4 regions of the Nocardiopsis sp. NPDC055879 genome follow, and region 4 is predicted to be linked to each of the others. Evidence: riboswitches for the same ligand, from Rfam matches in the RefSeq annotation. Region 4 holds a riboswitch; each other region holds the start of a gene.
The links. Region 4 has a riboswitch for thiamine pyrophosphate ahead of thiO (glycine oxidase ThiO). Riboswitches for the same ligand answer to the same signal wherever they lie in the genome.
Positions count from the first base shown of each region.

Region 1: it holds a riboswitch for thiamine pyrophosphate, as region 4 does, so the genes downstream of both, ACWGKS_RS24015 (3-oxoacyl-ACP reductase) here and thiO (glycine oxidase ThiO) in region 4, are expected to answer to the same signal.
Region 2: it holds a riboswitch for thiamine pyrophosphate, as region 4 does, so the genes downstream of both, ACWGKS_RS03355 (ECF transporter S component) here and thiO (glycine oxidase ThiO) in region 4, are expected to answer to the same signal.
Region 3: it holds a riboswitch for thiamine pyrophosphate, as region 4 does, so the genes downstream of both, thiD (bifunctional hydroxymethylpyrimidine kinase/phosphomethylpyrimidine kinase) here and thiO (glycine oxidase ThiO) in region 4, are expected to answer to the same signal.

Region 1 is NZ_JBSHCT010000023.1:8,852-14,677, forward strand. It holds partial or broken gene ACWGKS_RS23995 (pirin family protein) at 1-190, shown strand, start outside; gene ACWGKS_RS24000 (GNAT family N-acetyltransferase) at 282-674, shown strand; gene ACWGKS_RS24005 (carboxymuconolactone decarboxylase family protein) at 671-1,153, shown strand; gene ACWGKS_RS24010 (LLM class flavin-dependent oxidoreductase) at 1,412-2,746, opposite strand; gene ACWGKS_RS24015 (3-oxoacyl-ACP reductase) at 2,746-3,528, opposite strand; TPP riboswitch at 3,579-3,681, opposite strand; gene ACWGKS_RS24020 (hypothetical protein) at 3,878-4,246, opposite strand; gene ACWGKS_RS24025 (class I SAM-dependent methyltransferase) at 4,243-5,703, opposite strand; gene ACWGKS_RS24030 (DNA methyltransferase) at 5,700-5,826, opposite strand, start outside.
Region 2 is NZ_JBSHCT010000002.1:254,256-260,081, reverse strand. It holds gene ACWGKS_RS03370 (enoyl-CoA hydratase/isomerase family protein) at 1-243, opposite strand, end outside; gene ACWGKS_RS03365 (energy-coupling factor transporter transmembrane component T family protein) at 295-1,020, opposite strand; gene ACWGKS_RS03360 (ABC transporter ATP-binding protein) at 1,017-2,558, opposite strand; gene ACWGKS_RS03355 (ECF transporter S component) at 2,561-3,202, opposite strand; TPP riboswitch at 3,277-3,384, opposite strand; gene ACWGKS_RS03350 (transglycosylase domain-containing protein) at 3,460-5,625, opposite strand.
Region 3 is NZ_JBSHCT010000001.1:183,919-189,744, reverse strand. It holds gene ACWGKS_RS00785 (acyl-CoA synthetase) at 1-1,501, shown strand, start outside; gene ACWGKS_RS00780 (DUF368 domain-containing protein) at 1,895-2,821, shown strand; TPP riboswitch at 2,889-2,987, shown strand; gene thiD (bifunctional hydroxymethylpyrimidine kinase/phosphomethylpyrimidine kinase) at 2,976-3,779, shown strand; gene ACWGKS_RS00770 (alanine/glycine:cation symporter family protein) at 3,853-5,271, opposite strand; gene ACWGKS_RS00765 (DUF6457 domain-containing protein) at 5,480-5,737, opposite strand.
Region 4 is NZ_JBSHCT010000009.1:31,326-37,151, forward strand. It holds gene ACWGKS_RS12255 (SDR family oxidoreductase) at 1-262, shown strand, start outside; gene thiE (thiamine phosphate synthase) at 381-1,043, opposite strand; gene ACWGKS_RS12265 (Rv2175c family DNA-binding protein) at 1,124-1,483, opposite strand; TPP riboswitch at 1,571-1,682, shown strand; gene thiO (glycine oxidase ThiO) at 1,680-2,882, shown strand; gene thiS (sulfur carrier protein ThiS) at 2,909-3,121, shown strand; gene ACWGKS_RS12280 (thiazole synthase) at 3,125-3,922, shown strand; gene pknB (Stk1 family PASTA domain-containing Ser/Thr kinase) at 4,287-5,826, shown strand, end outside.

The sequences.
Region 1 (5,826 bases), on a different contig from region 4:
GGAGATCCGGCGGTACCGGGAGGAATGGCAGGAGCGCGGCGAGCGGTTCGGGCGCGTCGAAGGCTACGTGGGGCACGGCGGCCCGGGAAAGAACCGCGATGGCATGGGATGGCTCCCGGCCCCCGACCTGCCCCAGGTTCGGATGCGGCCGAGGAAGAACCCGCCGCCCCACGCGCGGTCCCAGGACTGATCCACACCGCCGAACACCGATCCCACCGGGCCGGGGCGCCGTCGTGTGCGCCACCGACCGGCCCGGCAGCATCCCCAGAGAGGTCTTCACCTTGACCGAACCACAGACCGACAAGACCGGCGCCGTCGTGCATATCGCCCTTGACGAAACGCGCGCCATCAGCGCCTACACCGTGACCTTGGAAGACGGCACCCTCGCCGGCCGCGCCGACTTCGTCGACCCACCGGAGGGCGACGGTGAGCGCGTCTTCTTCCACACCGAGGTCTCACCGGAGTTCGGTGGACGGGGTCTGGCCGGACTCCTGCTGCGCGAGGCGCTGGCCGACAGCGTCCGCAGGAACATCACCGTCGTCCCCGTGTGCCCACTGTTCGCCAAGCACCTGAAGGAACACGGCGAGGAGTACACGGCCCAGGGCGGCAGGTTCCGCAAGCCCAGGCCCGCGGACCTGGCCCTGGTCCAGAAGACGACCGAGGAGCAGGCATGAGCGCGGAGCGTCCCTACATCGACAAGGAACACCCCACTGTGTACAAGGCGCTCGGCAAGGCGGCTGTGGCCTCCCGGGCCGCTTCGCACGAGGCGGGTCTGGGCGATGACACCATCGAGCTGATCAACGTCCGGGTTTCCCAGATCAACGGGTGCCCGACCTGCCTGAGCATCCACGTTCCCAAGGCCCGCAAGGCCGGGGTGAAGCAGAGTGTCCTGGACGTGCTGCCGTCCTGGCGTGAAGCCGGCGTGTTCACCGACATGCAAAAGGCCGCGCTGCTCCTGGCGGAGTCCCTCACCGTCATCGACCCCGCCGTCGACCGGCAGGAGATCAACGCCCGTGCGGCCGCCCACCTGACCACCGCACAGATCTCCGCGGTGGAGTGGACGACCGCGCTCATCAACGCGTTCAACCGGGTCTCGATCGCCAGTGGTCATCCCGTGATCACACGACAGGGAAAGCGATTTCCACCGCTGTAACGCCCTCCTCCCGAAAAAGCGCTACAGCGGTGGGTCCCCTTTTCCGGAAAGCCCACCTTCTCCAACAGGGTGACGTGCTCGGCACCCAAGGTTCGGAGCAAGGCGGTCACATCCGAACGAGGCTCCCGACACGGGGGTCTGCCGGCGCTCAGCAGCCCTGAGACGATTGCTGCCGCGCGCCTCTCCTATGGCAGGGAGGTCCGGACAGGTCGAGGACGGCTCCTCAGGCCTCCCACCTCCCTGACCTCCCTCCCGTATTCAGTGCGGTGACGGCGGCCGTTCCAGACCCAAATGGCCCCGAAGCGTGTCCGCCTCGTACTCGCGACGGAACAGCCCTCGCTGTTGCAGGACGGGAACCACATGGTCCACGAAGTCCTCGATCCCGCCCGGCAACGACGGCGGCATGAGGTTGAACCCGTCCGCGCCACCGTTCTCGTACCACCGGGTCATCCGATCGGCGATCTGCTCGGGCGTTCCGACCATGGTGCAGTGTCCGCCGCCGGCGGCCAGACGGCCCAGCAGTTGCCGCACCGTGGGCCGTTCGGAGTCGATGATGCGCAAGATGGTCTCGTAGCGTCCCTTGGGACCGGTGAACTCCTCCAGTGGCGGCAGCTCGGGAACCGGCGCGTCCAGCTCCCAATCGGAACAGTCCTGTTCGGTGAACAGCCCCAGCTGCTGCAATGACTCCTCGGTCGGCAGCAGTTCGTCCAGTTCACGTTGCTTGTCTTGGGCCTCCCGTTCGGTGGAACCGACGTAGGTGACCAGTCCGGGCATGATGGCGACGGACCCGGGGTCGCGGCCCGCCCGACGGATCCGCGCCTTGACGTCGCCGTAGTAGTCCTGGGCGCTGGGCAGGTCATAGGCCACGGAGTAGATGGCCTCGGCGCGGCGGGCCGCCAGCGTGCGTCCCTGTTCCGACGAACCCGCTTGGAACAGCACCGGGTTGCCCTGTACCGGGCGCGGCACGTTCAACGGACCGTCGACCTGGAAGTGCTCTCCCCGGTGGCCGATGGGGCGCACCAGGTCCGGGTCCGCGAAGACCCCCTCCCGGTCGTAGTGGAAGGCCTCGTCGCTCCAGGAGTCCCACAGCCCCAGCACCACCTCCACGAACTCCTCGGCTCGCGCGTAGCGCTCCTGGTGCGCGGGCATCCGCTCGTATCCGTGGTTACGGGCCTCGGTGTCGAACATGGACGTCACCACGTTCCAGCCCACTCGGCCTCCGCTGATGTGGTCCAGGGAGGCCAGCAGGCGTGCCGCGTGGAAAGGCGTGTAGAACGTGCTGGAGACGGTGCTGACCAGACCGATGTGCCGGGTGGCCCGGCTCATGGCCGCCAGAGCGGTCAACGGTTCGAGGAACCACCACGGGCCACCGGCGACGTCGCCCGTGGCGTGGCCGTCGGCGAAGAACACCGCGTCCAAGCGGCCGCGTTCGGCGGTGCGGGCCAGTTCTTCGAAGTAGGTGATGTCACCGATCCGTTCGGCCGGCGAGTCGGGGTGACGCCAGGCGGCCTTGTGGTGGCCACAGCCGAAGATGAACAGGTTGAGGTGCATCCGGCGATCGGGGGCCTGGTCAGGCGCGGAAGCGGCGGTCATCAGTTCATCACCAGCCCGCCGTCGACGACGAGGTTTTGACCGGTGACCGCGCGCGCCCAGGGAGAGGCGAAGTACAGGGCCGCGTCGGCGAACTCGGCCGGTGTGGTGACCCGGCGCAGCGGTGTGGAGGAGGCGATCATGTCGAAGACGCTCTCGGGGGTGGCGGAGCTGGCGTCGGTGGTGCGCAGCAGACCACCGGAGACCATGTTGACGGTGATGCCGTCGGGTCCCAGGTCGTGGGCGAGCGTGCGGGTCAGCGACAGCAGCGCCGCCTTGGCCGCTGTGTAGTCGTGGTAGGGGACGACCGGGTGCTGGAACAGGTTGGTGCCCACGTTGATGACCCGGCCGAACCCTTGGCCGCGCATGGAGGCCAGGGCCGCCTGGACGGTGTTCAGTGCGCCGTGGACGGTACCGCTGAACTGCTGGTCGAGGTGTTGTGGGGTGAGCGTGTCGGCGTGGGGTCGTGCGTCGCCGTTGAAGGAGAAGTCGGCGAGCGCGTTGTTGACGACGGTGGAGACGGAGGAGCCGAAATGGCCCTCTGCGGTCTGGACCATCGAGGCGACCTGTTCGGGGTCGCGTACGTCCGCTCGCACGGCCAGGGCGCGGTCGGGGTGGGTGGCGGCGAGCTCGCGAGCCGCTTCTGCGCTGTGGAGGTAGTTGATCACCACTCGGGCGCCTTGCCCCAGGAAGGCCTGGACCAGCCGGGACCCGAGCCCTCGGGCCCCGCCGGTGACGACGACCGTCTGTTGGTCGATGGGGAGTGCGGTGCGGGAAGAACTCATCGGTGGCCTTTCTGGCATGGGCGAAGGCGTCCCTTCGGCCACCGATACCACCGGCCATGTACGGACATCCCTTCGCCGGTATGACCCGGATCAGGTTCGACGGGTGTCATCTCAGCCCTGATCAGTGGATTCAGGGCACCCCGTGTCACTGCCGATCAAGGTAGCCCATAGGCACCCTCTCGGGCCACCGGCCGGTGCCGCGCTCGCCTCCCGCTCGGCGATCGCACCTTCGGGGAGCCGGCCGGTTGGTGCCCCTCCACGTCGACGGGCAAGGGAATGCTCCCGAGCACACGTCGACGCCCGGGTGGGGTGGTCCGGGCCCAGACTTCCGCTGCGGTCTCCAGGGCTTCTATTGGATCGCCACGTCCGTCAGACCATCGAAGGCGTCCAGGACCAACTCCTTGGTTCGGTAGGTTCCGAACCTGGCGATCTCGTTGTTCTTCAGGCCGCCCTTGGCCGTCTGGAAGGTCTCCAAGACATAGTCCACCTCCTGCCGGTCGAGCCCGTAGAGGCGGAAGCAGTAGGCGTCCAGTTCGGCGCGGATGGTCGCACGGCGTTCTTCGTCCCACGGGAAGGGTGGGCCTTCGTGGCCGAGGTCCCTGGCCAGAGGTTCCATGTCATGGGTGGTGTAGATGAGTTCGAGGACGCGAGGCACCAGGAAGCCGAGATGGGGTTCCAGCTGCTCGGGTGTGGGCACGGGAAGCTGTTTCCAGGTCATGAGGGACATGTGCGCGCCGTTGATCTTCTGGCGGCCGACGAAGTCGAAGACCAGGCAACTCTGAACGGCGCACAAGGCCGCGACCAGGTGCGGTCTCCGTTGCACGAACATGAGCGGGAAGGTGTGGCCGACGGCCACACGTGGCAGGAAGGCGGGAATCCCGGTTCGCTCATCATTCGATCGACAGATGTCACGCCAACCGTAGAGCCATTCTCTGTTCCACCCGACCTCCGACAGTCGCGTGGCCAGACCCGGTCTGGAACCATCCTCTCCGGGAACCCAGTAGCGCGGCATCGGCGCGTAAGCGGGGGCCCCTTCTCGATCTGGGCCGGTTGTCGCGGAGCTCCGGCCGTGGTGAAGCCATTCCACCGATGGTCGAAGTGGTGAGCCATCTTCGCTTCGTAGAGTGGCATCATTCGACGGCTTTCGCGCTCGAAGACGTTACCCCGTAGCTCCCACCCTTCCTTCTCCAGGCCCATCATGTCGCGGAAGAGACCGGAGTCATCGGTCATGTCAAACAGACGTTTGAACCTGATCGCCCATGGATTTCCGTCCCGTTGTCCCTCTTTCCAGAGCACCGGGATTCGACGGTAGATAGAGAGGGTGAGATCGGCGTCACGCCTGGACTGAAATAGGGGGATCGAACCCGTGTTGGGGCTGAGCAGGGCGATCTCGTCAGCGGTGAGTTCGAAGCTCCTACTTCCGTCGTCGAGATGGGCCGGCTCATGTAGGAAGAAGGCGTAGTCGGCCACAGGAACGGGGGCTTTGTCCCCGTGCAACGACAGCAAACTGAATCTCTGCCGTGCGTCGACCCCGGGGAACAGCTGCTTCAGATTCTCGAAGTCGTACAGGGAAGCGATCGACCGGTCACGGGTCAGGCTCGCGAAGAGTTCCTGGGCTCCGGCCCCGGTGGCGATGGACGTAGGGACGATCGCACCGATCCGGCCCTCGGGCTTGACGAGTGCGGTGAACAGCTCCACGAAGAGATGATCCACCTGAAGGGTGTTCACCCCTTTGACCGTGAGCCCCTTGGCACACGCGGGAAACCCCTCCGAACGCCCGGCGAAGTGCAGGGTGGATTTCACCTGACGGCGCGCCGACCGGTATCGCTCCGCTTCTTCGGGGTGGTCGCGCTGCCACTGTCCGATCGCCTCTCTACGAGCCAACCCGGCGATGCGGGCGAGCGAGGGTTCGACCACGCTGAAGTACTTCTTGTCCTCGAAGTCGAGCTTGTCCCAGGGCGGGTTCGACAGCACACAGTCGAACCCGCCCTGCCAGCCCAGAGCGCCATTGCCACCACTCCCTTCGTCGTCACAGACCCGAAAGATGTCGGGGAACTCCAGGTGCCAGTGGAAGAACCGATACCGCTCTCGAAGTCGCCTGATCTCGGCGTGGGTGGCCTCGGTCGCAGCGGCGTCCTCGGGGTCGAAGAGCCGGCGGAAGGTCTCGTCGGTCACCGGCCGGGGTGTGCCCGCCCTCTTCTCCCAGAGGAAGGTGGCGCACCAGGCGTCGGCGATGTGCACGTCCCTGCGGTAGTCGGCAGACGTACGCCAGGCCCGGTAGACCTGTTCCTGCTCTCG
Region 2 (5,826 bases), on a different contig from region 4:
CGCGTGGCCGAGGTCGGCCATCTCCTTGATGTCGGCCCCCGCCACGAAGGCGCGCTCACCGCCGTACAGCACGACGGCGCGCACGGAGTCGTCGGTCGACACCCGGGCCGCGGCCTCGGCGATCTCCTTGGTGACCTGTCCGTTCAGCGCGTTCAGCGCCTTGGGTCGGTCGATGCGGATGACGGCGACCGCGGGGTTCTCCGGGTCGGCCTCCACGCGAACGAACTCGCCCACGTTGTCCACCTCTTCGTCTCGGTGTCGGTGTCGGTTTCGATGGCAACCCAACCACGCGGGTCAGGAGAAGAGCAGCACCAGGGTCCCGAGCCGGGCCGAGACCGTGTAGGCGACGGCCAGGAGCAGGGCGGCGCCCACGAGCAGGAGCGTGTCGGCGACACGCCAGCGGCTGACTCGTGCGTGGGTGCGCGGCCCGGTCCCGAAGGCCCGCGCGTCCATGGCGGTGGCCAGCAGGGTACCGATTCGGATGGCGCGGACCAGCAGCGCGAACAGTCGGCCGAAGAACAGTCGGACCACGTTCAGCGGGTTGTATCCGGCCTCCAGTCCTCGGGCCCTACGGGCCAGGGTGATGGTGCGCCACTGGTCGGCCAACAGCGGGATGAGGCGCAGCGCCGCGAGCACGCCCATGGCGGGGCGCTCGGGCACCTTGAGTCTTTGCACGAGCCCGTCGGCCATGTCGGTGGGGTCGCTGGTGATGGCGGCGAGGAGTCCGGGCAGGGCGATGGCCAACAGACGCACCGCCACCCCGATGGCTCCTTCGAGGCCCTGTTCGCCGTACAGGTAGTTGACCGCGGCGCTGCTCAGACCCATGAGCACGAAGGGGCCGGCCAGGATCAGCAGGGTGCGGCGGTCCACCCCGCTGAAGGGCACGCACAGCAGGACGGCGGCCAGCACGATGCCGCCGGTGACCACGTCCACGGCGGGGACGAGTCCGATGCCGATGCCGAGGGCGGCGATCAGTTTGGCTGCGGGATTGAGTCCGGTGAGCCGGGGGACCTCGCTCACTCGGCCTCCTCGGCCACGGCGCGCCCGTCCGCCACACGCACCCGCACGTCCGCCACACGCACCCGCACGTCCGTCAGATGACGCAGGAGCAGCCCGTCGTGGGTGGCCACGGTGATGGCCCGGCCCTCGGCTCGCAGATCCGCGAGGAGCTCCACGAGCTCGGTCCAGGTGCGGGTGTCCTGGCCGAAGGTGGGCTCGTCCAGGGCCAGGACGTCGGGGGCGTGCAGGGGGCCGGAACTGAGCGCGGTGGCCACCGACAGACGGCGTTTCTCCCCGCCCGAAAGCGTGTACGGGTGCACGTTCGCCAGATGGGTCAGCCGCAGCCGTTCCATGAGTTCACCGACCCGGCCCTCGGTCTCCGTATCGCTCAGACCGGCCCGCAGCGGGGCGAACCGGAGTTCGTCGCGGACCTCGGTGGTCACGAACTGGTCCTCGGCGTGCTGGAAGACGGTGCCCACGTGGCGGGCCAGCCGTCGGGCCGGCCAGCGGACCAGTGGACGCCGGTCGATCTCCGCCAGGGTCCCGCGCGGCACCACCCGACCACGGTGCGGTTTGGTCAGGCCCGCCAGCAGGGTCAGGAGGGTGGACTTGCCCGCTCCGTTGGGCCCGGTCAGCGCGGTGACGGCCCCCGCGGGCACGGTCAGGTCCACGTCTTCGAGGACGGTGCGCGGGGCGGCCGCCCGCACGCCCAGTTGGAAGGGGGTCCGCGCCGTCACACCCCGCGCCGCCAACATGGGCGCTCCCCCGGGGGCCGAGGGTAGGTCCGGTGAGGGTTCCTCTCCGGGTACCCACACCCCCTGTTCGGCCAGGGACCTCCCGTGCTCGGCGAAGACCTTCGCCGGCGCCCCGTCGGCGATCACGCCACCGCCGGGTTCGACCACCACCACACGGTCCACCAGGTCCATGACCTCGGCGACGCGGTGTTCGACCAGAACGAGGGTCGCCTCGCTCTCGGTGAGCAGGCGGGCCAACAGGTCCCGGACCAGCGCGCCCCCGACCGGATCGAGGTTGGCGGTGGGCTCGTCCAACAGCAGCAGACGCGGTCGCATGGCCAGTGCCCCGGCGATGACCAGGCGCTGCTTCTCCCCACCGGACAGGGCACCGGTGGAGTGGCCGATCCCATAGGGGAACCCGACCTCGACCAGGGCACGTTCGACCCGCGACCAGATCTCGTCCGGTGCCACCCCCAGGTTCTCCGGGCCGAACGCCACGTCGTCGCCGGCGCGCGCCATCACCAGCTGGGCCTCGGGATCCTGCGCGACCAGACCCACACCGCCGCGCCCCCGGGAGGCGGGCTCGCCGTCCACCCGGAGCAGGCCCTCCTGGTCGCCACCGATGGCGCTGTCGGGCCCGGTGAGACCGGCCAGGGCGTGCAACAGGGTGGACTTGCCCGCGCCGGAGGCGCCCAGCAACAGGACCCGCTCCCCGGGTTCGATGAGCAGGTCGACGCCGCGCAGGGCGTGGGCGGCGCGGCCCGCGTGCTTCCATCCCCAGCCGGAGAGTTCCACACGCGCGCCGCGCGCGTTCGTGCCGGCCATGGTCAGCCCTTGGCCGAGGGGAAGGGTGCCAAGGCCCCGGACCGGGCCAGGGCGGTGGTGAGCAGGCGTCCGCCGACCCCCGCGATCAACGCGCCGCTCACCAGGACCAGGCCGCCGTAGACGAGCTGGTGCGACAGCGGCCAGGTGGCGTAGTAGACGACGGCGTCACGGATGGCCGGGGAGATCCCGGCGAGGGCACCGGCCAGCGCGGCCACGCCCATGCCCCAACGGCGGTAGAGGAAGAGCAGGAAGACCAGCTCGGGCAGCAGCCCCTGCATGGCGCCCTCCAGGACCACCGTGACGCCCCATTGGGAGCCCAGCAGCGCGGAGACCGAGGCCGCGGTGATGGAGGTGAGCACGGCCGCGCCGGACCGTCGGATGATCAGCCCGCCGAGGACTCCCGGAAGCAGCCAGACCCCGTAGAGGATCGCCTGTGCCGGGGGGAAGAGCACGAACAGCGGTCCGGTGATCGTCCAGACCACGCCCCACAGCCAGAACACCACCCCCACCGCGGCGCCGAGTACGGCGGCCACCACGATGTCCACGGTGCGCCAGGCCCCGAACTCGGCGCGGATCCAGTCCTTGATCCGGCCGAGAAGTCCACGACTCGTACCGGCGTGCCCGGCTCCGGTGTCGATACCCATCGAAATGAGGTCCCTTCGTCGAGGTCGACGAGGGGAATGCGGCCGAGAGCGTCTCCCGCGCCGGCGGCACGGAGATGACGGATTCCACGACTTCCTTCGCCGGCATGACCCGGATCAGGTGTGTAAGGGTCTGCGGTCCGATGCCGCACTCTCAGCGCTCACGCGCTCCCCTGTCGGTTCTCCTCCATTATGCGTCAACAAGGAGGGCCGTGGGATGTTTCCATCCCACGGCCCGATTCTTCCGACTCCATCGCAGGTCAGGCCTCGGTGTCGGATTCGTCGTCCTTGGACTTCGGTGGCTCGGCGTCCGGGTTGCCGAAGGCCCCGGGCGAGCCCGCGAAGTCCTCGGCCTCCAGTTCGGCGGTACCGCCCCGCATGCTCTCCTGCCAGATCGGGCCGGGCAGGCTGCCCCCGTAGACGATGCCGTAGTAGCGGCCACCGATGGTCACGCCCTGCAGCGGGTTCGCCTCGCCGCCGCGCACGTCGCCGACGACCACGGCCGAGGAGAGGTTCGGGGTGTACCCGGCGAACCAGGCGTAGGCCGCGCCGTCGGTGGTGCCGGTCTTGCCCGCGACCGGTCGCCCGAGGTCCAGACCATTGGCGGTGCCGCCCTTGAAGGGCTGCTGTAGCAGGTGGTTGACCCCGTCCGCGGTCTGCTTCTTCACCGCTCGTTCGCAGTGGGAGTCGGCGGTGACCCGTTCACCGGTGCCGTCGTCCCGGATCGCCCGGACCGGGCGCGGCTCGCAGCGGGTGCCACGAGCGGCGAAGGTCGCGTAGGCGTTGGCCACGTTCAGCGGGGACACCTCCTGGTCGCCCAGGGTGAAGGAGCTCCACACCCCGAGGTCGCCACCGTCGGCGCGGTGTATCCCGACCGCCTCGGCGGTCTCGGAGGTCTCGCACAGGCCGACCCGACGCTGCAGCTGGGCGAAGTAGGTGTTCACCGACCCCTTGGTCCCGCTGAGCATGTTGTGGCCGCCCTCGTCGCTCTCACCGGCGTTGCGGACGTTCCAGGACGACATGGTGCCGCCCTCGCAGTTGACCATGCCGCCGACCGACATGCTCTTGGGCGAGTTGAAGCTGGTGCCGTACCCCAGGCCCTTCTCCAGGGCCGCGGCCAGGGTGAAGGCCTTGAAAGTCGACCCGGCCTGGAATCCGCTGGAACCGCCGTCGGCCTGGTCCACGGCCAGGTTGATCGAGGTGGTGCCGACCTTTTCGTCGTCGAACCCGTAGCGCAGGTTCTGGGCCAGGGCTCGCACGCGGCCCGAACCGGGCTCGACCATGGCCTGGGCGGAGAACTTGGTGGAGTCCTCGTGCGGGACCCGGCGGTCGATGGCCTCTTGGGCGGAGTCCTGCGCCGCTCGAAGCAGACTGGTCTGGACGGTGAAGCCGCCCCGGGAGATGCGCTGTTCGCGCTCGGCCTTGGTGTCGCCCAGCAGGTCGGATTCGAGGAGCCAGCGCATCGTGTAGTCGCAGAAGAACGGGTACTCGCTCTCGGCGCAGCTGCCCCCGCGCGGCGTGGCGTCCACTCCCAGGCCCTTCTCCTTGTGCGCGGCGGCCTCTTCGGCGTCGAGGTGTCCGGTGGCGACCATCCGGTCCAGCACGAGATCGCGGCGTTCCCTGGTCTCATCGGGGTTGTTGATCGGGTCGTAGTACGAGGGCGCTCGAACCAGACCGGCCAGTGTCGCGGCCTGCCCGGGGTCCAGTTCGGCGGCGGAGGTCGAGAAGTACCGTTCGGCGGCGACCTCGACTCCGTGCGCGCCGGCCCCGAAGTAGGCCAGGTTGAGGTAGCCCTGCAGGATCTCGTCCTTGGTGTAGCGGTCCTCGATGTCGATCGCGTAGCGCAACTCGGTGAGTTTGCGGGTGATCGTCCGGGCGCTGGCCTGGTCGACCTCTTCCTCGGTTTCGGCGGTCTCGATGAGGAGATTCTTGACGTACTGCTGGGTGATGGTCGAACCACCCTGTGTGTTCCCCTGGGCGGTGCGGATGGCGGCGCGGAGGACACCGCGCAGATCGAGGCCGTTGTGCTCGTAGAAACGGTCGTCCTCGATCGCCATCAGGGCCGTGCCCATCCAGGGGCTCATCTCGTCGAGGTCGACGACATCGCGTTCGCGTTGGGCGACCTCGCCGAAGGGCTCCCCCGAGTCGTCGGTGAGCAGGACGCGCGACGACGGGTACGGAACGTCGAGGTGGTTCGGCAGGGACATGAACCCCGCGGCGGCGTCCCTGGCCACGATCCCGGCACCGCCGACCAAGGGTATGACCAGGGCCGCCGACAATAGCCCGGCGATGAGGCCGAGTCCGGACAGACGCAGGATCGCCTCGCGTCGTTCCTTGCCGCCGCCCCCTTCCAACTTCGCGGTTCCGCCCTCCACCAGGGCTCGGGCTCTGTCCCCGAACCGACCAATACGGCTGGACTCCGTCACGTCGCCCCCTACGGCCGTGTGCGGCCCGGTGCCACGTGGCACCGGGCACTGCGTCGACCACACTCGCAGTCGGCCCGCAAAGGGAACTCCGTCAAATCGGGCGTGTCACCGAAAAGCTTCCTCAATCCCCGGCAAAGCACCCAGAAACGCCACAGCACGGCCACAGTGGACTGTTCACGAGGAACCAGTCGCAATTAATCT
Region 3 (5,826 bases), on a different contig from region 4:
CGCGGGTGTGCGCCCTGGTGAGAACGTGGCGATCCTGTCGTTCAACCGGGCCGAGTGGATGGAGTCGTTCCTCGGTGTGCTGCGCGCCGGAGCGGTGCCGGTCAACGTCAACTACCGGTACGTGGCCGGTGAACTGCGACACGTACTGTCCGACTCGCACGCGGCGGCGCTGATCGCCGAGGACTCCCTGGCCGCCACGGTCACGGCCATCCGACCGGATCTGCCACGACTGCGCCACGTGCTGCTGTTGGCCGACGGCACCGAGCGAACCGCCGAGGGGACGGACTACGAGTCCGCCCTGACCGCGCAGGGCGAGGACGTCGGAACCCCCCGGAGCGCGCTCCCCGGCACGAGCGGCGACGACCACTACCTGCTCTACACCGGCGGCACCACGGGTTACCCCAAGGGTGTGCTGTGGCGCCAGGCCGACGTCTTTCGCGCCGCCGTGGAGCGTCGCTCCCCCGGCACCCCGCGCGCACGCACCCCCGAGGAAGTGGCCGAACGCGCCCTGCGCTGTTTCCCGCAGCGCATGCTGGTCCTGGGTCCGGTCATGCACGCGGCCGGGCAGTGGCACGCGTTGAGCATGTTGTTGTGCGGCAAGCGCGTGGTGCTGTCCACCGACCGCAGCTTCAGGCCGGACCGTGTGCTGGAACTGGCGCACCGCGAGGGCGTACACGCGCTCCAACTGGTGGGTGACGCGATGGCGCGGCCACTGGCGCGGCACCTGCTCACCGAACCCGAGCTGTGCCCGGACCTGACCTCGGTGCGTTCCGGTGGTACCCCGTTGACCCCGGCGGTGCGCAACCTGTGGAAGGCCTGGCGCGAGGACGTGGCCCTGGCCGACTCCTACGGGGGTTCGGAGACGGGTGTGTGCGGTTCGGCGACCGCACCCGACGAGGCGGCCACCGTCGCCGACACCACCGACCGTCGCAGCTTCACCATGGGTGGCAGCATCTCGGTGCTCGACGAGGCGTTGCGTCCGTTGCGGCCGGGGTCGCCGCGGGTCGGACGGATCGCGCGGACCGGACGGATCCCCTTGGGCTACTACAACGATCCCATCGCCACCGCTCGCACCTTTCCCACCGACGCCGAGGGGCGACGTTGGGCGTTGTCGGGCGACTACGGGACCCGGGCCACGGACGGTTCGATCGTCCTGTTGGGTCGGGGCAGCGTGGTCATCAACACCGCCGGGGAGAAGGTGTATCCCGAGGAGGTGGAGGCCGTGCTCAAGGCCCACCCGTCGGTGGACGACGTGATCGTGGTGCCCGCTCCGGACGAGAACCTCGGTCAGCGGGTCACGGCCCTGGTCTCGTTGGCCCCCGGCGGCAGCCCGGACGAGAAGGCGCTGCGCGCCCACTGCCGGGTTCGGTTGGCCGGGTTCAAGGTGCCCCGGACGGTGCACTTCGTGGACCGGGTCCGGCGCACCGCCGTGGGCAAACAGGACTACCGTTGGGCCGCTTCGGTGGCCGGGGAAGGTACCCCCAGCCCTCAATCGCGGTGACCCACGGGGGCTCCGGGAGGTCTCCTCATCCTCCCTCTGTGGTACCTCTCATTTCGGTCTCCGAGTCGGTACGCCACCAAGCAGCCGAAACGTGGTTTCGGCGTCCTTTCGATGCCTCCAGGACAGCTCCGGGACGCCTTCCGCCCTCGCCGACGGCACTAGAATGGCCACAGCCGGCCCGGGGCTCGCGGTCCCCCTCCCCCATCGTGTGGCCGGAGTGACGAACCTCGATGTTGGGCCCGGGACCGTACCATCGGCGGGTTCATCGAGGTCCGTGCCGACCCAAGCACCCCTTTGACCGTCCGGTCCACCGTGGATACGGGACCGGCGGCACCATCAGGACGGAGGACGGCGCCCCCTTCCCGGCTCCCCGGAAGACGCGCCCGAGCATTCATGGCCAACTCAGTAGGCTCCTACATCTTCAACGCGGTGCGCGGCGGGGCCGTGGGCACCTCCGAAGCACTTCCCGGTATCAGCGGCGGCACCGTCGCGCTCATCGTCGGCCTCTACGACCAGTTGATCGGTGGCGCGGGCCACATGGTCAGCGGGATCAAGCGCTACGTCACCGACGTGCCCCGTGGCCGCGGCAAGGACCGCGCCATGGAACAGTTCCGTCAGGTGGACTGGTCCGTCCTCGTCCCCGCCCTGATCGGCATGGCGGTGGCCCTGGTGGGAGCGTTGCTGCTCATCGCCCCGCTGGTGGAGGAGTACACCCAGTACGCATACGCGATCTTCTTCGGTCTGGTGCTCGCCTGTCTGTGGATCCCCTACACCGGCGCGGGCAAGTCATGGAAGGCCGGACACTACCTCCTGGCCCTGGTCTTCGCCGTACTGTCGTTCTTCCTGACCAGTCTCCCCGGCGCCAACCTGCCCCCGCACCCGGTGGTGGTCTTCCTCGTCGCCTCGGTAGCGATCTGCGCGCTGGTCCTGCCGGGCGTCTCCGGTTCCTTCATCCTGTTGGCCGTCGGTCTGTACACTCCGAGCAAGGACGCGTTGGAGAACCTCGACTTCGTCTACATCGGTGCCTTCGCCCTCGGCGCGCTCACCGGCCTGGCGCTCTTCGTCAAGGTCCTCCAGTACTTCCTGGAGAACTTCCACCACTTGACCCTGGTGGTCCTGACCGGCCTGATGGCGGGTTCGCTGCGTGCCCTGTGGCCCTGGCAGAGCGAGGACCGAGAGATCCTCGCTCCCACCGAGGTCCCGTTGACGGTCGCCCTGATGGTGGCCGGTTTCGCCATCATCGTGGTGTCCATCCTGTGGGAGCGCCGCAAGCGGCTCCAGCGTGAGGTCGAGGCCGGCCACGAGAGCGTCTCCGTCTGACCCTTAGAGTCGTACCCACAACCACATACCGAGTCGGGGTCGAGCGAGCGCTTCACCGCGCTTCGACCCCGACGGCGCGGGGTGCCGGGGAAACGACCCGGCTGAGAGCACACCCGTCGAACCTGCCCTAGTTCGTACTAGCGAAGGAACGCCGATGAGCGTGTACAACGTCGTGTCCATCGCCGGAAGCGACCCCAGTGGGGGCGCCGGCATCCAGGCGGACCTGAAATCGTTCTCCGCCCACGGGGTCTTCGGGATGAGCGTGGTGACGGCGTTGACCGCCCAGTCCACGCGCGGGGTCACCGGGGTTCACGGTGTCCCCGCTTCATTCGTCGTCGACCAGATGGAGACGCTGTTCGAGGACGCGACGGTCCACGCGGTCAAGGTGGGCATGCTGGGCACCGCCGAGGTCACCGAGGCCGTGGCCGCCGCGATCGACCGGCACGGGCTGTCGAACGTGGTGGTGGACCCGGTGATGGTCGCCAAGAGCGGCGACCGGTTGTTGGAGCGTTCGGCCATGGAGGCGCTGCGCGGTGAACTGCTGCCGCGCGCCGACCTCCTCACACCGAACCTGCCGGAGGCCGCCGACCTGCTCGACGAGGAGGAGGCCACGGACCTGGCCACGATGCGCTCCCAGGCCGAGAGGCTTTTGAAGCTGGGGCCGCGTCGGATCCTGCTCAAGGGCGGGCACCTGGCGGGGACCGACAGCGTCGACCTGCTGGTCGACGGGGAGTCCGCCCCGGTCGAGCTGAGCGCCACGCGCGTGGCGACCCGCAACACCCACGGCACCGGCTGCACCCTGTCCTCCGCGATCGCCGCGCTGATCCCCCAACGCCCGGACGTGGCCACCGCCGTGGCCGACGCCAAGACCTGGCTGACCGAGGCGCTGCGCCACGCCGACGAGATCGACGCCGGCGGCGGCCAGGGCCCCGTGCACCATTTCCACGCCTGGTGGTGATCACACGAAGGGGGGACCGGCCCGTGCGGACCGGTCCCCCCTTCATATTCTCCCCGTGGGGCGTGCGAGTCGGCTAGCGCTGGACGTCGTCCATCACCGCGTCCGGGTTACGCCAATCGGGGTGACCGAAGAACCTCTTGCTCTCCGCCACGATGACCGGGGACAGCAGGAGCAACCCCACCAGGTTCGGCAGCGCCATCAGGCCGTTGGCGATGTCGCTGAACAGCCAGACGGAGTCGAGGCTGGCGACCGAACCGATGAAGATGATGACGATGAAGATGAGTCGGTAGGGCAGGACCAGCTTGCGTCCGCCCAGGAACTCCACGCACCGCTCACCGTAGTAGGCCCAGCCGAGCAGGGTGCTGAAGGCGAAGACGGCCACGGAGGCCGCGACGACGTAGGCGCCCGCGGTACCGAAGGTGGGGCTGATGGCACCCAGCCCCTCGGTCATGGCCTGCGACGTCAGCAGCGAACCGTCCTCGGCCTCGTCTCCCTGCCACACACCGGTCACGATGATGACCAGGCAGGTCATGCTCACCACGATGATGGTGTCGATGAAGGTCTGGGTCATGGAGACCATGGCCTGACGGACCGGCTCCTTGGTCTTGGCCGCGGCGGCGGCGATACCACCGGTGCCCAGCCCGGACTCGTTGGAGAAGATGCCGCGGGCGAAGCCCATCTGGATGGCGAGCATGACACCGGCGCCCGCGAAACCGCCGACGGCGGAGGTCCCGGTGAAGGCGTCGGTGAACACCAGCTGGAAGGCGGGCAGGAGCGACTGCCAGTTGGCGATGAGCACGACGAGGCAGATGCCGACGTAACCGATGATCATGATCGGCACGAGGCCGGAGGCGACACGACCGATGCTCTTGATGCCACCGAGGATCACTCCGCCGGACAGGATCATCAGAGCGAGGCCGATGACCCACGGCTCCAGCGGGGTGACGCTGCTGACCTGTTGGGCCACGGTGTTGGCCTGGGTGCCGTTACCGATACCGAAGGCCGCGATGGCGCCGAAGACCGCGAAGGCGACACCGAGGAAGGTGCCGAGCCCACCCTTGATCCCGTACTTGAGGTAGTACATCGGGCCGCCGCTCTGCTCACCCTTGGCGTCGGTGCGGCGGTACTTCACCCCCAGGAGGGCCTCGCTGTACTTGGTGGCCATACCGAAGATGCCGATGAACCACATCCAGAACAGCGCGCCCGGGCCACCGACACCGATGGCCAGCGCGGCGCCCGCGATGTTACCGACGCCGACGGTGGCGGCGAGCGCGGTGCTCAGTGCCTGGTAGTGGGAGATGTCGCCCTCGACGGAGGAGTCCTCCTTGCGACGGACGAGGGCGAGCCAAAGGGCGTGCGGGAGCCTGAGCAGCTGAAGGAGGCGCAGCCGGATGGTGAGGAAGACACCGACACCCAACAACAACGGAATGAGGACGAAGGGTCCCCAGATGACGTCGCTGATGATGCCGGCCATCTCAAGGAGTTGGTCCACAGGGGATCTCCCTTTCGGTGAGTGCGTGGGGCCGAGAGATCCGAGGGTGGAACAGAGGGACCGTTGTTCGCGGAGTCACATCGGCACAGGTGGGTGCATTTCGATATCGGCAAAGAATGACACTGACGCGTAACGAACGAATCACATGTGTTCGACATGAACGTTGCGCCGCGCCGGTGTCACCTCGGGTGCGCGACGGGGCGCACCCTCAGTCCGCCTTGTCGTCGTCCTCGGCGTGGGCCAGCGCGAGCCTGCTGAGCGCGGCCGCGGCCTCCTCCGGGTCCGCTCCCCTACCGACCGCCACACCCAACAGATAGGTGGTGAGCGGCGCCGCGGGGCGGGCGACGGAGTGCGCGGCGTCTCGGGCCAGATCGAGGATCCTGTCGACGTCGGCCTTCTGGAGCGGCTCGCTCCCGGACAGTTCGAGCTCCTCGAACACCAGCTTCGACCATTCCACCAGGGTCACCGCTCGACTCCTCAAAGGTGTGTCCTGCAACGTTTTCGGTGATCATGCCATCCTGGGGTCACGCGACGGCCAGACGACCGTACACGCCT
Region 4 (5,826 bases):
CACGGTGGAGAAGCTGGGCAGGCTCACCGGCCGCACCATCCACTACGTGCCCCAGAACTGGGAGGAGGCGCTGGAGTCACGCCGGCGCACCGGAGCCGCGGAGTGGGAGGTCGAGGGGTGGGCGTCGTCGTACGCGGCGATCGCGAACGGGGAGATGGACGTGGTGGCCGATACCGTGCCGAGCCTGACCGGGCACCCGGCGCAATCCATCGAGGGTTTCCTGCGCCGTCATCCGAGCGCGTTGGCGCACGTCGCGGTCTGACATCGGCGGTCTCTTCCCGACCACCGCCGTGCGGAGTGCGCGGTCGAGTTCGGCGGACCCGAGGTGCTGATCCCCGGGAGGTTCCCCGTCACCGGGTCCGGTGAGGCGTCGCCTCGGTTCAGGCCCGCGCGGTGAGCCGTTCCTTGAGGGCGACCGCCGCGGCACGGGGGTCCTCCGCCTCGGTGATGGCGCGCACCACGACGACACGCGAGGCGCCGGCGTCGAGCACCTCGTCGATGGTGGTCAGGTCGATGCCGCCGATGGCGAACCAGGGTCGTTCGGTCCCCAGTGCGGCGGCCTTCTCCACCAGGGCCGGGCCGGCGGCAGGGCGTCCCGGCTTGGTGGGGGTGGCCCAGGTCGGTCCGACGCAGAAGTAGTCGCTGCCGGCTTCCTCGGCGGAGGCCATGGCGGCCTCGACGTCGTTGTTGGATCGCCCGATGACGGGGTCCGCGCCGATGATGTCCCTGGCCATGGACACGGGCAGATCGCGCTGTCCCAGATGCAGAACGTCGGCGCGCACCGCGCGGGCGATGTCGGCGCGGTCGTTGACGGCGAGCAGCGCGCCGTGGCGTTCGCACGCCTCGCGCATGACCTCCAGCGCGGCGAGTTCCTCGCGGGCCTCCAGCCCCTTGTCCCGGAGCTGGACGATGTCCACCCCTCCGGCCAGGGCCGCGTCCGTGAACTCGGCGAGGTCACCGCGCTCGGTACGGGCGTCGGTGCACAGGTACAGAAGGGATGCGTCCAGGCGCTCGCGCAGGCTGGTTCCGTGGTTGGTCCTCACACCCGACACATTAGGCCCTGGTCGTCGAGAGACCCAAGGGCGCACCCCCCGGTGCGCCCCATGGAGCGAACGGCGATCACTCAGAAGGCCATGGCCTGGGCGCGGCGACGCACCTCGGTGCCCCGGTTCTCGCGCATGGCCTGGATCGGGGTCCCCGGAAGGGTGTCGTCCGGTGTGAAGAGCCAGCGCAGAGCCTCCTCGGTGGAGAAACCCGCGTCGGAGAGCAGCACGATGGTGCCGGGCAGCCCCTTGACGAGGTCGTCACCGTCCAGGAAGGCGGCGGGGATGGAGAGTTCTCCCTTGCGAACCACGCCCATGAGGCGGTTCTCGCGGATGAACGTCTTGATCCGGTTCGGGCTGACGCCCAGCGGCTCGGCCGCCTCGCGCAGGGTCAGCCAGTCGCCGACCAGTTCGTCGATGTCGAGGTCTTTGTGTGTCACCCTCCCAATCTGCCACACCCCACCGGCCACCGAGGACCGCCCGAACCCGTGCGGGGTCACCTGGCCTAGGATGGCGGGGAGCGAACAGACATGTCCCGCGGGAGCCGGGTGGACCCGGCTGAGAGGGAGACCGAGCAGTCTCCGACCGCACGAACCTGATCCGGATCATGCCGGCGAAGGGAGGGGAGCGCGCACCATGCGCGACTTCGAGGATTCCCGCTACAGGACCGGTTCCGACACCGATGGTGTGGTCGTCGTCGGTGGCGGCGTCATCGGGAGGGTGGTCGCCTGGCGGGCGGCCCGACACGGTCTGGACGTCACCCTGGTCGAGCCCGATCCCGTCACCGAACCCGCCGACGCGCGTTCCTCCTCCGCCGTCGCGGCGGGCATGCTCACGCCCGCCACCGAGGCGATCTTCGGTGAGGAGGAACTCATGGGACTCGGCGTCCGCTCCGCGCGGATGTACGACTCCTTCGTCGCCGAGGTGGAGGCGGACTCCGCCATGTCGGTGGGCCACCACCGCACCGGAACGCTCCTGGTCGCCTTCGACCGGGACGACCTGGCCGTCCTCGATGAACTCCACGACCTGCAACGACGTCTGGGCATCGCCACCGAGCGGTTGAACAGTCGAGAGTGCCGCCGGTTGGAACCCCACCTGGCCCCTTCGGTGCGGGGCGGGGTCCTGGCCCCAGAGGATCACTCCGTCGACCCCCGCCGTCTACTTCCGGCCCTGGCCCGGGCCGCCGAACGCGCGGGCGCGCGCGAGGTGGCCGGGGCCGTGACCGAGGTCTCCTCCCCCGGTCCCGACGGGGCCCGGTTGGGAGTGCACCTGGCCGACGGCACCGTTCTGCCGACCCACCAGGTCGTCCTCGCCGCGGGTTGCCTGAGCGACCGGATCACCCTGCCCGCGCCGGTGCTGCCTCCGATCCGGCCGGTCAAGGGACAGTTGTTGCGCGCCCGGGTCCGTGAGGGGGAGCCCCCGCTCGTGGAGCGGACGGTGCGCGGCCTGGTCCGCGGCTTCCCGGTCTACCTGGTGCCCCGCGCCGACGGCGAGGTCATCGTGGGCGCGACCCAGGAGGAGCTGGGGTACGACACCGCCCTGACCGCGGGCGGGCTCTGGCAGGTGCTGCGGGACGCGCGCGAACTCGTTCCCGGGGTCACCGAGCTGGAGGTCACCGAGACCTGCGTGGGCCTGCGCCCCGGGTCCCCCGACAACCGACCCCTGCTGGGCCCCACCCGGGTGCCGGGACTGCACCTGGCCGTGGGCCACTTCCGGCACGGGGTGCTGTTGGCCCCCGTGACCGGAGAGGTCATGGTGCGGGCGCTCACGACCGGGGCCCTGCCCGAATACGCGCATGGATTCGCCGCCGACCGGCCGCTGTCCGATGGCGGCGCGTGAGACGAACCGACGACGTGGGAGTGACTGTGGAACTGATCATCAACGGCGAGAGTCGCCAGAGCACGGCCACCACGGTCGAGGCGGTCGTACGCGACCTCACCTCGGCCGGCGACGGGGCGATCCCCGGCGGGATCGCGGTGGCGATCAACGACGAGGTGGTGCGGCGCACCGCGTGGGCCGGCACGGACCTGACGCCGGGCGACCGCGTGGACGTCCTGACCGCCGTACAGGGAGGCTGAACCATGACCGACATCCTCGACACCCGCCCCGATGTCGACACCGTCGAAGACCCCGTGATCATCGCCGGCGTCCCCTTCGGCTCCCGCCTCATCACCGGAACCGGCGGCGCGCCCTCCCTGGAGGTGCTGGAGGAGGCCCTGCTGGCCTCGGGGACGGAGCTGACCACCGTGGCCATGCGCCGGGTCGCCCCGGGCACGCAGGGATCGGTGTGGGACGTCCTGTCCCGCAACGGCATCCGTCCACTGCCCAACACCGCGGGCTGCTTCACCGCCGTGGAGGCCGTGCGCACCGCCAGGCTGGGGCGCGAGGCCTTGGAGACCGACTGGGTGAAGCTGGAGGTCGTCGCCGACGAGCACACGCTGCTTCCCGACCCGGTGGAGCTGTTGGAGGCCGCGGAGACACTCGTGGACGACGGTTTCACGGTGTTGCCCTACACCAACGACGACCCGGTGCTGGCCCGGCGTCTGGAGCAGCTCGGCTGCGCCGCCGTCATGCCGCTGGCCGCTCCGATCGGCTCCGGTCTGGGCATTCGCAACCCGCACAATCTGGAGCTGATCGTCGAACAGGCCGGCGTGCCGGTCATCGTCGACGCCGGCATCGGTACCGCCAGCGACGCGGCCCTGGCCATGGAACTGGGGTGCGACGCGGTGTTGTTGGCCACTGCCGTGACCCGTGCCCAAGACCCGGCCCTGATGGCGCGGGCCATGCGCGACGCGGTCCGGGCCGGTAGGGACGCCCGCCGTGCCGGGCGCATCCCGATCCGGCGGCACGCCCTTGCCTCCAGTCCCGACGTGGTCTGAGCGAAGTACCACTCGACCTGCCCGTCCGAGGTCCGTGTCCGGGCAGGTCGGAGCGGTCGCCGCGGCCCTCGGTCAAGAGCCGGCCGGTGCGGCGCCAAGCGAAGGTTTGGTGTCGTCCCCTACCTTGGATGGAATGTGTGTGCCGTGAGAGGGCACCGCACCCACCGAGACAGCCCAGGCGCGCGCACCCCCCGAGCGCACACGGACGGCCCGTGTGTCGCACAGTGCGGGGCCGCCGCGACCATGAACCGCGGGGCAGAACCGACTCCGGATTCCGCTATCGTGTCGGTTCGACATCTGGTGTCGGGTACGCGCCATCGGCCGCGATCTCCCGCGCTCCCCGCAGCAAGGACACAACTCCGCCGTGGACATGACGACTTCCGACCCGCTTGTAGGCGCGACGCTGGACCGTCGCTACTTCGTCGAGTCCAGGATCGCCGGTGGTGGTATGGCGACGGTCTACGTCGCCCACGACCTCAGGCTGGACCGCAGACTCGCTCTGAAGGTCATGCACCCGTCCCTGGCTCAGGACCCCTCCTTCGTCCAGCGATTCATCAACGAGGCGCACTCCGTCGCCAAGCTCTCGCACCCCAACGTGGTCCAGGTCTTCGACCAGGGCGAGGACCAGGGACACGTGTTCCTGGCCATGGAATACGTACCGGGGCGCACGCTGCGCGACCTGCTCAAGGAGCGCGGCCGGCTGACCGCCCGTCAGGCGCTGAACTTCATGGCCCCGGTGCTGGCCGCCCTGGGCGCCGCGCACCAGGCCGGCATGGTGCACCGTGACGTCAAACCCGAGAACGTCCTCATCACCGAGGACGGTCGGGTCAAGGTCGCCGACTTCGGTCTGGCGCGCGCGGTCGAGCAGTCCAACCAGGGGCTGACCCGCACCGGCACCCTGATGGGCACCGCCGCCTACCTGGCGCCCGAACAGATCGAGAAGGGCGTGGCCGACGCCCGCAGCGACGTCTACGCCGCGGGCATCATGTTCTACGAATTGCTCACCGGTGGCCAGCCGCACACCGGTGAGACCCCCATCGCCATCGCCTACCAGCACGTGAACGAGGACGTGCCGAGACCCTCGCACTTCCTGCCGGGGCTCTCCCCCGATGTGGACGCCCTGGTCACCAAGGCCACCGAGCGCGACCCCAGGTACCGGCCCGGTAACGCCGGTCAGTACCTGTCCAAGGTGCTGGAGGTCCTGAGCACTCTGCCCGAGTCGCCCTCGGGCGCCCAGGAGCGCATGACCCCGGTCGCGCCCACCGGCGCGGCGGGCGTCACCATGACCGCGCCCCAGCTGATCGCGGGTGGCGCGGGACCGGGTACCGAGAACGCCACGATGGTCGTCGACATGAACGCCGCCGCCGACTACGACGACGACTACGGCCCGGACGACGAGGGCGGCTCCTGGTTCTCGCGCAACCGCCTGTTGGTGGTGGGCGCGGCCGCCATGGCGCTGCTCGTGGGCGTGGTCGGCTGGTGGTTCCTGCTGGGCCGCTACGAACCCGTCCCCGACGTCGTCGGCGCCACGCCCGAGGTCGCCCGGGACGAGATCCGGTCGGCCGGATTGATCTACGACCTGTCCGACGATCAGGTCTACAGCGACGTCGCCGTGGGCGAGGTGGGCTCCACCGACCCCGAGGTGGGCGAGCGGCTCTCCCCCGGCGACCCGGTGACCGTGTACGTCTCCAAGGGGCCGCAGGAGGTGGAGATGCCCGACATCGCCGGGCAGAACATCGCCGACGTCCTCAAGGACCTGGAGGACCTGGGCTTCGTCGCCGACCGGATCGAGCAGGAGGAGGTCGAGTCGCCCGACGTCGATCCGGGTCAGGTCATCTCCAGCGAGCCCGAGGCGGGAGCGACCGCCGACCGTGAGGAGACGGTGACGCTCACCGTCAGTAAGG